One region of the Uliginosibacterium sp. TH139 genome, then DNA from elsewhere that is predicted to be linked to it. Evidence: riboswitches for the same ligand, from Rfam matches in the RefSeq annotation. Region 1 holds a riboswitch; each other region holds the start of a gene.
What was found. Region 1 has a riboswitch for cobalamin ahead of btuB (TonB-dependent vitamin B12 receptor). Riboswitches for the same ligand answer to the same signal wherever they lie in the genome.
Positions count from the first base shown of each region.

Region 2: another riboswitch for cobalamin. It lies ahead of C0V76_RS00100 (ribonucleoside-diphosphate reductase subunit alpha); the one in region 1 lies ahead of btuB (TonB-dependent vitamin B12 receptor).
Region 3: another riboswitch for cobalamin. It lies ahead of C0V76_RS15430 (energy-coupling factor ABC transporter permease); the one in region 1 lies ahead of btuB (TonB-dependent vitamin B12 receptor).

Region 1 covers NZ_PKRR01000001.1:699,339-702,572, reverse strand. The annotation lists gene C0V76_RS03280 (EVE domain-containing protein) at 1-106, opposite strand, end outside; RNA gene ssrS (6S RNA) at 229-411, opposite strand; gene C0V76_RS03270 (cell division protein ZapA) at 509-796, opposite strand; gene C0V76_RS03265 (hypothetical protein) at 805-1,044, opposite strand; cobalamin riboswitch at 1,068-1,293, shown strand; gene btuB (TonB-dependent vitamin B12 receptor) at 1,403-3,220, shown strand.
Region 2 covers NZ_PKRR01000001.1:23,272-26,505, reverse strand. The annotation lists gene C0V76_RS00110 (glycoside hydrolase family 6 protein) at 7-1,068, shown strand; gene C0V76_RS00105 (hypothetical protein) at 1,120-1,443, shown strand; cobalamin riboswitch at 1,588-1,746, shown strand; gene C0V76_RS00100 (ribonucleoside-diphosphate reductase subunit alpha) at 1,847-3,234, shown strand, end outside.
Region 3 covers NZ_PKRR01000007.1:107,847-111,080, reverse strand. The annotation lists gene cobM (precorrin-4 C(11)-methyltransferase) at 1-668, opposite strand, end outside; gene C0V76_RS15430 (energy-coupling factor ABC transporter permease) at 671-1,336, opposite strand; cobalamin riboswitch at 1,523-1,780, opposite strand; gene C0V76_RS15425 (sulfite reductase flavoprotein subunit alpha) at 1,917-3,234, opposite strand, start outside.

The sequences.
Region 1 (3,234 bases):
CCTGATAGTTGCGTACGCCGTGCCACGCCACCGTCTGTTGCGGCATGGCGGCCAGATCGTCGATGCTGCAATCGTCCGGCTCGCTCTTCATCAACCAGTAGCGCATGCTTCCCTCGGCAAGAAACCTGATTCACGCATTGTGCCGCCAGCCGGTCCAGAGAGGCCAGTCACCCGGCGGCGGCCCGGAAAAATGAAAAGGCGCGAAGCCGGAAGCTTCGCGCCTTTGTTGGGTCCCCCGCATGTGCCGTCGAGCCGTATTCCTGAACCTGGGTTCAGGGGGTCATCTACCCGGCCGCTTCAGGTGCGCCCGGCATAAGGGGCGCTCACAACAGCGGCTTGGTGGGCCGACAACCATGTCGCGTAGACATTGGTTCAAGGAGCTTAAGGCTCAAACGAACACCGCAGGGGAAAACTTGCCGGACCGCCTTTGTTTCGGCCGTCCTTGAATTCTTTATCGGCCAGGATCAGTCACTGCGCTGTGAGGACATATCCTGACTACACAAACCGCTCAGAAAAGCTTCTCCTGTTTCATTGAAGCCTGATCGATCTGGCGGATCATGGCCTCGATTCTACGCTGATAGGAAGGCATGTCCAAGCCTGCCGTGCGCTGAGCCACCACGGCCTCATGCGCAATCATCAGGGCACACATCACGGCAGTGGATTCGCTGCCCGATGAGTTCTTGCCGAGCAGTTGCTGAAGCTTCGCGTTGACCATTTCCACCGCCGCCTGCAGCGTTTCACGCTCATCTGGCTTGACCGATACCTGGTACTCACGGCCCATAATCTGGATCTTCACGGCTTCGCTCATTTTTCATCCTCGACCGGCAGACGTTTGAGCAGCGCTTCAACGCGTTCCGTTGCCACCGCCACCTTCTCGCCGAGGCGTTTGTTTTCGGCTTGCAGAGTGGCCACGCGAGTAGTCAGTTCGCGGTTTTCGAGGTGCAGGCCTTTGTACTCGGCGAGCAGCGTGGCGAGACGGGTTTCGAGACTGGTGAGTTCGGCATCCATCTGCTGATGGTAGTGCTGCGCAGCAAAACCGGTCAACGCAAAGCACCTGCCGTTCGGCTAAAATGCGCGCTGCTTCAGGTGTCCGCCCCATGCCCTTGGTGCGGATTAAACGGGAAGCCGGTGCGCCGTATCCACAGGATATTGCCATTCCGGCACTGCCCCCGCAACGGTAAGCGAGTCAAGACGCAGCAGGCAGCCACTGTGCTTTTGCACGGGAAGGCGTTGTGTCGGAAGAGTTTTCTTCACTCGCGAGTCCGGAGACCGGCCCGAAGCGTATTCGAGGCGCATCGCGGAGGGCGGTGACCGGAACCGCTCCCTCACGTTCCGCGTTTTCTCCTTCCCGACGCCCCGCCCCTGTCTATGATCCGTGCGGGCGGCACGGAAGGAGTCTGTCTTGAATTTCACTCACAAAACCCTGCCGGCGGCCTTGCTGCTGGCCCTCTCCCATCCTGTGCTGGCTCAGGAAACCGAACTCGCGCCAGTGGTGATCACCGCCAACCGCGTGGCGCGCAGCGCCGAGGAAACCCTCACTTCGGTCAGCGTCATCACCCGCAAGGAGATCGAGCAGCAACAGGCCCGCTCGGTGCCGGATCTGCTGCGCGGTCTGCCCGGCGTGCAGTTCGCCAATAACGGCGGCCCCGGCAAGACGACCTCCTTGTTCCTCCGCGGCACCAACTCGGATCACACCCTGGTGTTGATCGATGGCGTGAAAGTCGGCTCGGCCACCAGTGGCGGCACCGCACTGCAAGATCTGCCGATCGAACAAATCGAGCGCATCGAACTCGTACGCGGCCCGCGCGCCAGCCTGTATGGCTCGGAAGCCATCGGCGGCGTGATCCAGATCTTCACCAAAAAGGGCGTGCAACCCACCAGCCTGAGCCTCACTGGCGGTTCGCGCCACAGTTTCGAGGGCTCGGCTGCCGGCGGCTTCGGCTCGCCGGACGCCTGGCTTAACCTCGGCGCATCAGGCCTTACCACGCGCGGCATCAACGTCAAGGATGGCGGCAGCGCACCCGAATCGGATCGTGACGGCTACACACGCAGCACAGTGAATGTGCGCGGCGGCGGCCGCATCGGTGAAAACCTGAGTTACGACGCCCAGGCCCTGCACACCGAGGGTCGCAATGAATATGACGGCAATCCGAACGTTACCGATCTGCAACAGGATCTCTACGCTGGCAATCTGCGCTGGGCGGCCAGTGAGCGCTACACCACGTCCTTCAAGCTGGCTCAGACCCTGGATGCCTCCAAGAATTTCAAGGATGACAAGTTCTCCTCGCGCTTCGACACACGCCGCAGCCAAGCCAGCTGGCAGAACGATTTCACCCTGGCCGAAGGCCACCAGCTGGTCGGCGGCTACGACTACCTGTATGACGAAGCGCTGAGCAGTACCAGCTACGCGCTGGATAGCCGCGTCAATCAGGCCGTGTTCGGGCAGTATCTGGCCGACATCGGCCGTTTCGATCTGCAAGTTGCCGGGCGTCACGACAAGAACGAACAGTATGGCCATCACAATACCGGCAGCCTCGCGCTGGGTTACACCTTCACCCCCGCCCTGCGACTGCGTGCCAGTTATGGCACGGCCTTCAAGGCACCGAGCTTCAATGACCTGTACTACCCGGGTGCCGGCAATCCGGATCTGCAACCCGAGAAATCACGCAGCAGCGAACTTGGTGCTTCCGGCAAGACCGGCGGCTTCAGCTGGGAAGCCAGCCTGTTCCGCACGGAGGTCAGCAACCTGATTGCCTGGGCACCGATCAGCACCGGCTCGGCTATCTGGATCCCGAGCAATGTCTCCAAGGCCCGCATCACCGGGTTGGAGCTGGGCGCCAAGCAGCACTTCGGCAACACCACGCTGGCCGCCAGTGCCACCTTGCAGAATCCGCAGGATCAATCCGGCAGCAGTACCGATGGCAATCTGCTGGTGCGCCGAGCCCGCCAGTTCGGCCGTCTTGACGCAGACCACCAGCTCGGCGCCTGGAGCATCGGCGCCAGCCTGAACGGTGTCGGCTCGCGTTATGACGATGCTGCCAACAAGGTCAAGCTGGGTGGCTATGCCACCACCGATCTGCGTGCCGAATACGCACTCAACAAGGACTGGCGCGCCCAGACCCGCCTCGAGAACGTGTTCGACAAGAACTACCAGACGGCGTATGGCTATAACCAGGCGGGTACCAGTGCCTGGCTGACCCTGCGCTATCAACCCAAGTAAAGTGCTTACCCGCA
Region 2 (3,234 bases), 680 kb from region 1:
GAAGCAATGCGTCAGGTCTTTCTGGTCGGAGCGGTGGCCGCTCTCATGCTGGCCGCGTGTGGCGGCGGCGGTGGAAGTGCGGGTAGCAGTGGAGGCGCCTCCGCGTCGTCGGTTTCGGTTCAGGCGAGCAGCACAGCGGCCAGCAGCATCGCCAGTTCCAGCACGGCGAGCAGTGCCAGCGGAGGTTTGGGCCTCAGCAATGGCTTCAGCGCCTTCTACTCCGACCCGAATTCGCAGGTGCGCAACTGGGTAGCCGCCAATCCCGCTGACTCACGCACCGCCACCATCAACAGCGCGATCGCCCAGCAGGCCTTCGGCAAGTGGTTCGGCGAATGGAGTGGCGATATCGCCACTGCCGTGAGTGGCTATGCCAGCGCGGCGCAGAGCGCCGGCAAGATCCCGCTGCTGATTGCCTACAACATTCCCAGCCGTGATTGCGGCTCTTACAGCGCCGGCGGCTCCAGCGGTGGTGACGCCTACAAGACCTGGATCAGCGCATTTGCTGGTGGCATCGGCAGCAAGCCGGCGATCGTGATCCTTGAGCCGGACGCGCTGATGCAGCTCGACTGCCTGCCCTCGGATGCCGACCGCACGGCGCGCCTGGCACTGCTCAATTACGCCGTCGACCAGTTTGCCGCCAAGGCTCCGAATGCCTGGGTCTATATCGATGCAGGCCATTCGAACTGGAAGAGTGCGGCTGATACTGCTACCCGCTTGATCAATGCCGGTGTGGCGCGGGTGCGTGGTTTTGCCCTGAACGTGTCCAACTACCGGGCCGATACCGAACTGCAGACCCACGGCGCGGCCGTGATCGCGCAGCTTCAGCTCCAGGGCAGTGCCGCCAAGCCTTATGTGATCGACTCTTCGCGCAACGGCAATGGCCCGAACGGCAGCGAATGGTGCGACCCGGCTGGCCGCAAGGTCGGTGCCACCAGCAAGGTACTGAGTCTTGGTAGCGGCATGGAGATGGCGCTGTGGCTCAAGGCCCCGGGCGAAGCCGATGGCTGTGCAGCCGGCGCCGGCCAGTTCTCGCCGGACCTGGCCTATCGCCTCGCCACGGGCGGCTGAGCCCCTTAGCCCGGCGCTTGCCGGGCTTTTTACGCCTGGAAGATGCTCCGCATGAAACGCCTCCTGCCTCTCATCCTGCTGCTGCTCAGCGCGTGCAGCGAACCCCTGCCTGCCGACAAGGAGATCTATGCCGGCGACTGGGAGGGTCCTGGCATGCTGCTGTCGATCAGCAGTGACGGCCGCCTGTATTACCAGCGCGCCCAGGGTAGCAACAGTACCTCGCTGGATGTGCCGATCCAGCGTTTCGAGGGCGACAACATCGTTGCCGGGTTGGGGCCGGCCTCGGCCACCTTCGTTGTCAGCCAGCGTCCGCACCCGGAGCAGGGTGAGTGGGTGATGGTGGTGGATGGCGTGCGTCTGGTGCGCCAGGAGTAAGCGCGCCGGGTGGCACAAAACCAGTGCAAGTGGCCCTGCAGCAAGCCCGCAAGCGGTTTTCTGGATTTCACTACATCTAGTCGGGTTATTTGTATCTGCTACTAGGTATAGTTGTCATCGGCTTGACTCCGACTAAATACAGCCCCTACACTCCGTCCCGACGGTGTCGGGAAGCCAGCTCGCTGGCGCTGCCCCCGCAACTGTGACCGGCGAGTGCCGGCATGCCACTGGGATGATCCGGGAAGGCTGCCGACAGGCTTTGACCCGGCAGCCAGGAGACCGGCCGTCACACAGATAAAACATCAACTGGAGCGGGGTGTCTCCGGGGCCGATGCGACGCTGCCTGCAGGCCTGCGTTCACCGCCCCCCGGCATGCCGTTCCCCATCAAGAGAGAGAGCCGGCATGCAACATTCCGCCATCGCGGTCGAGGCCGCCCGCAGCAGCGCGCCCAGCAGCATTTCCAGCAGCGAATCCGACTTTGCCGCCAGCCAGGCAGGTCTCGAGCTGATCCGCCGCAATGGCGCTGTGGTGCCCTTCCAGGCTGAGAAAATCAGCGTGGCGCTGTCCAAGGCTTTCATCGCGGTCGAGGGTGGGCAAGGCGCCGCTTCGGCGCGCATCCGCGAGCTGGTGAATCAGCTTACGGCGACTGTGGTCGGTGCGCTGACCCGCCGCCTGCCTGGCGGCGGCACGGTGCATATCGAAGATGTGCAGGATCAGGTCGAACTGGCCCTGATGCGCGCCGGCCAGCACGATGTGGCCCGGGCCTATGTGCTCTACCGTGAGAAGCGCTCTTCCGAACGCGCCGCCCAGCAGGCTGCCGTGCCCGCTGCCGCGCCGGCCCGCCTGCATGTGCTGGATGGCGACGAGCGTCGTCCGCTGGATGAAGTTGCCCTGCTTGGCCAGATTCGTGAAGCCTGCGTTGGCTTGGGGGATGTGTCCGCCGAAACCGTGCTCGAACACGCCCTGCACAATCTCTACGACGGCGTACCGGTGGCTTCCGTGCGTCAGTCTCTGGTGCTCGCGGCGCGCACCCTGATCGAACGTGATCCGGATTATTCCAAGCTGGCTGCCCGCCTGCTGCTGCGCAGCGTGAGCATCGAAGTGCTGGGTGAGGAGCTGGGCCAGGTCGCCATGGCTGCGCGCCTGCCGGAAGCTTTCCCAGGCCTGATCCGCGAAGGCGTCAAGGCAGGCCTGCTCGATGCGCGTCTGGCTGAATACGACCTGCCGCGCCTGGCTGCCGCCCTGAAGGCCGACAACGATCTGCGCTTTGACTACCTCGGCCTGCAAACGCTCTACGACCGCTACTTCCTGCACATCGAAGAGCGCCGCATCGAGCTGCCGCAGAGTTTCTTCATGCGCGTGGCGATGGGACTGGCACTGAATGAGATCGACCGCGAAGCGCGCGCCATCGAGTTCTACCAGCTGCTTGCCAGCTTCGATTTCATGAGCAGCACGCCGACCCTGTTCAACAGTGGCACCTGCCACTCGCAGCTCTCCTCCTGCTATCTGACCACGGTAGCTGACGATCTGGACGGCATCTATCAGGCGGTGAAGGAAAATGCCCTGCTTCAGAAGTATGCCGGTGGCCTGGGTAACGACTGGACCCCGGTGCGTTCGCTGGGCAGCCGCATCAAAGGCACCAACGGCAAGAGCCAGGGCGTGATCCCCTTCCTCAAGGTGGTCAATGACACGGCGCTGGCCGTGAATCAGGGCGGCAAGCGCAAGGGCGCGGTGTGTGCCTATCTGGAGACCTGGCACCTCGACATCGAGGAGTTCCTGGAGCTGCGCAA
Region 3 (3,234 bases), on a different contig from region 1:
TGTTTGATGGTGGCGAGCGTGCCGCGCAGGATGATTTCCTCACCCGGCCAGCTCGCCTTGTGCACAACGAGAATCGGCGCATCCTCCGCCCAGCCCGCTGCGCGCAAGCCCGCTTCGAGCTTGTGCATCAGGGTGATGGACAGGAAGATGCACAGCGTGCAGCGATGCGCCGCCAGCGCCGCAAGATCTTCACCGGGAGGCATCGGGGTGCGGCCTTCGATGCGCGTAAAAATGGTCGTCTGGGTGATCTCCGGCAGCGTAAAGCTTTCCACCGCCGCCGCCGCCGAGGCCATTGCCGACGAAACACCGGGCACCACGCCCACCGGAATGCCCAACGCATCCAGTGGCCGCACCATCTCGATCAGCGTGCCGTAGAGCGCCGGATCTCCGGTCTGCAGACGCACGACTACAGGATGGCGTGAGCTCTGTTCGACGAGCCACTCGGACATCTGCTCCAGCGTCATGTCCTTGCTGTCGGTGATCACACACGCGGATGGCGCCCAGCGCGTAGCGGCCTCGCTGACCAGAGAGCCGGCGAACAGGATCGCGCCGGCCGCTTCGATCAGGCCACGGCCCTTGACCGTGATGAGCTCAGGATCGCCCGGGCCGGCACCGACGAACCAGACCGTGCCGGACTGGCCGGCAGGCGTCTTTGCGACAACGGACATCGTCAGGCCGCGCTGCGCTGAACCAGCTTCTCATCCAGGCACAGACGCGCCCAGGCCGGCGTGTCCGTCTGCCCGGAAGCTCGCGTCAGCAGGCTGACAATGCCCCAGGTAAAGACCGGCTCCAAGAGCACCAGCGTCACATAGCTCGCAGCGAAGTGAGCCCACTCCACGAGTGGCGTCGCCACCAATCCCTGGCTGAGCCAGAAACCCACCATCAAGGTGACGCCTGAGTAATAGAAACCATCCAGCTTGAGCAGGGACGCGATCTCGCCATTACGGGCTGCCTCAGTCAGGCGGCGGCCTACGCTGAAGTGCGCTGCCAGCAGCGGCAGCATCAGTGAGAGCGCATTGACGCCCAGATGCAGCAGATCCTGCGGTTCGAATATCAGCCCCTGCGCCAGCAGCCCCAGGGCGAAGCCGAATAGCGTTGGCAGGAAACCGAACAACAGGTAGATCGGCATGGCGCCAACAAAATGCAGTTCAGACGGTCCCACCGGCAGGTGATACATCTGCATGAACAGCGAGAAAAAACCTGCTGCCAGCAGGGTGCGCAGCCACAGCGCCGGGCGCAGCAGCAGGCCCGGCAACTGGCTGACCAGTAGCGCGCTGGCGACGACATTGGCGCCGAGAATTGTGGAAGCGGCCAGTTGGCCCGGTTCGATATGCATTGCGACTCTCCTTTGCGCCCCCACCGGGCGCTGCGTAGTGGATGAAACGACGCAGGCCGGAACGGCCAGGAGAGAAAGAAGGGATGAACATCATGAGCTGCAGCCCGTGGTGAGGGACACCGGATGGGCACAGGCAGGGACGCAATGAGGCCCCTCATGACATGCACCCCATCGCCCACCGCAACGGCCTGCGTCAATGCATCAGGCAGGTCTCCGGGCTTGCGAGTGGTGGCCTCAAGGCACACCGGAATGAACCGCCTTCCCATACCCGACTGGATACAGTGGCCAGATCAGCAGCAGCGTGCTGACCGGTTCATTCTTGACTCGCTTACCGTTGCGGGGGCAGCGCCGGAATTGTCGCAACCCGAAGGCTGCACGCACCGGCTTCCCATTTCACCTGCACGTGCATGACACAGAGCAGGAACCTGAAGCTGCGATAAGTGTAACGACAAAGCGCTGCTTTCTGAAAGCGCCCGATGTTGTAGAGGATCTCTCGACCCTGGCGATCGCCTCAGAAAAGAATGTTTCCACGCCTGGAGACAATTTATGCAAGCGAATGTCGCTCGGGGCGTTGGTGTGCTCAGTACACGTCGCGCCGGTAGCGCTTTTGAGCGATCAGCAAGTCCAGCCCTTCACGCCCAAGCAAGGCTTCAAGCATGGCATCCACGCCACCCGCCATGCCCTGCAAACTACCGCAGACATGAATCACTGCGCCTTCACCCAGCCAGCGCATGAGGCGTGCGGACTCGCCACGCAGAAAGTCCTGCACATGGCCGCCGCCCGGCTCGCGCGAGAAGACACGATCCACCTCCAGCAAGCCCGCCTGCACCCAGACTCCGAACTCGGTTTCGCACACGCTATCGGTGGCACGATGGCGTTCCCCGAAGACCAGCCAGTTTCGCCCGAAGCCGCGTCGCACACGTTCGCGCAGCAAGCCACGTAGGCCGGCAATACCGGAGCCATTGCCGATGAAAATGCTGGGGCTATCGTCCTCAGCGAGAGTGAAGCTCGGATTTGCCTGCAGCCGCAGCGCCAGTTCGTCATCGAGCGGGCAATTCAGGGTCAGGAAACCCGAAGCCAGCCCGATACCCAGGGCATGATGATGCTGGCGTACGATTAACTGAAGACACCCATCTTCGTGGATCGACGCAATCGAGTAGCGACGTGGCGCCGGTAGATCCGGCTCAACGGAACATAAATGGGGACAGGGAAGGATCTCTACCAGTGCGCCGGGAGTCCAGTGTGGCAGCTCCCCTTTGGCTGGCAGCAGCGTGAGTTCGAACAGTGGCGAGCCACTGCTGCCAGGGTTGAGCAGCGTGCGCTGCGCAAGGCGCCACGGCTCCCAGGCCGGCGCGGCTTGGGCTGAAGCGCTCAGGCTGTCATCCCTCACACCAAAGCGCTTCAGCCCTGCAAACCAGTGCTCGACAGCCGCCGGCTCGGTTTCACAGGCAGGCGTAAGCGGCTGCCAGGCTTGAGCCCCGAAACGCAGCAAGGCGGCCTGCAAGCTGTGGCCGAAACCGCAGAACTGACGGTACTGCCGGTTTCCCAGTGCGAGCACTGCAAAACGCAAACGTTCGAGTTCCAGATCGGCCAAACCCAATGCTCGAGCAAAGCCGCGAGCCGTATCAGGCGCCTCACCTTCGCCGAAGGTACTGACCACGAACAGCGCCTGCGGAAAGCCCGCCAGCTCTGCCGGCTGAAGACTGGCAAGTGGCCTCATCACCACAGCGCGGCCAGCGGCCTGCAGCGCGGCGGCAGTGCGCAGCGCGAGCGACTCGGCGCGGCCGGTCTGACTCGCCCAGGCCACCAGGATGGACTCTTCCGCCGCTACGCCTACGACCGGCAAAAGCGCCTTGCGCTGACGCTCAGCCTCGCGCGCGCCACGCCGCCGCGAAAGA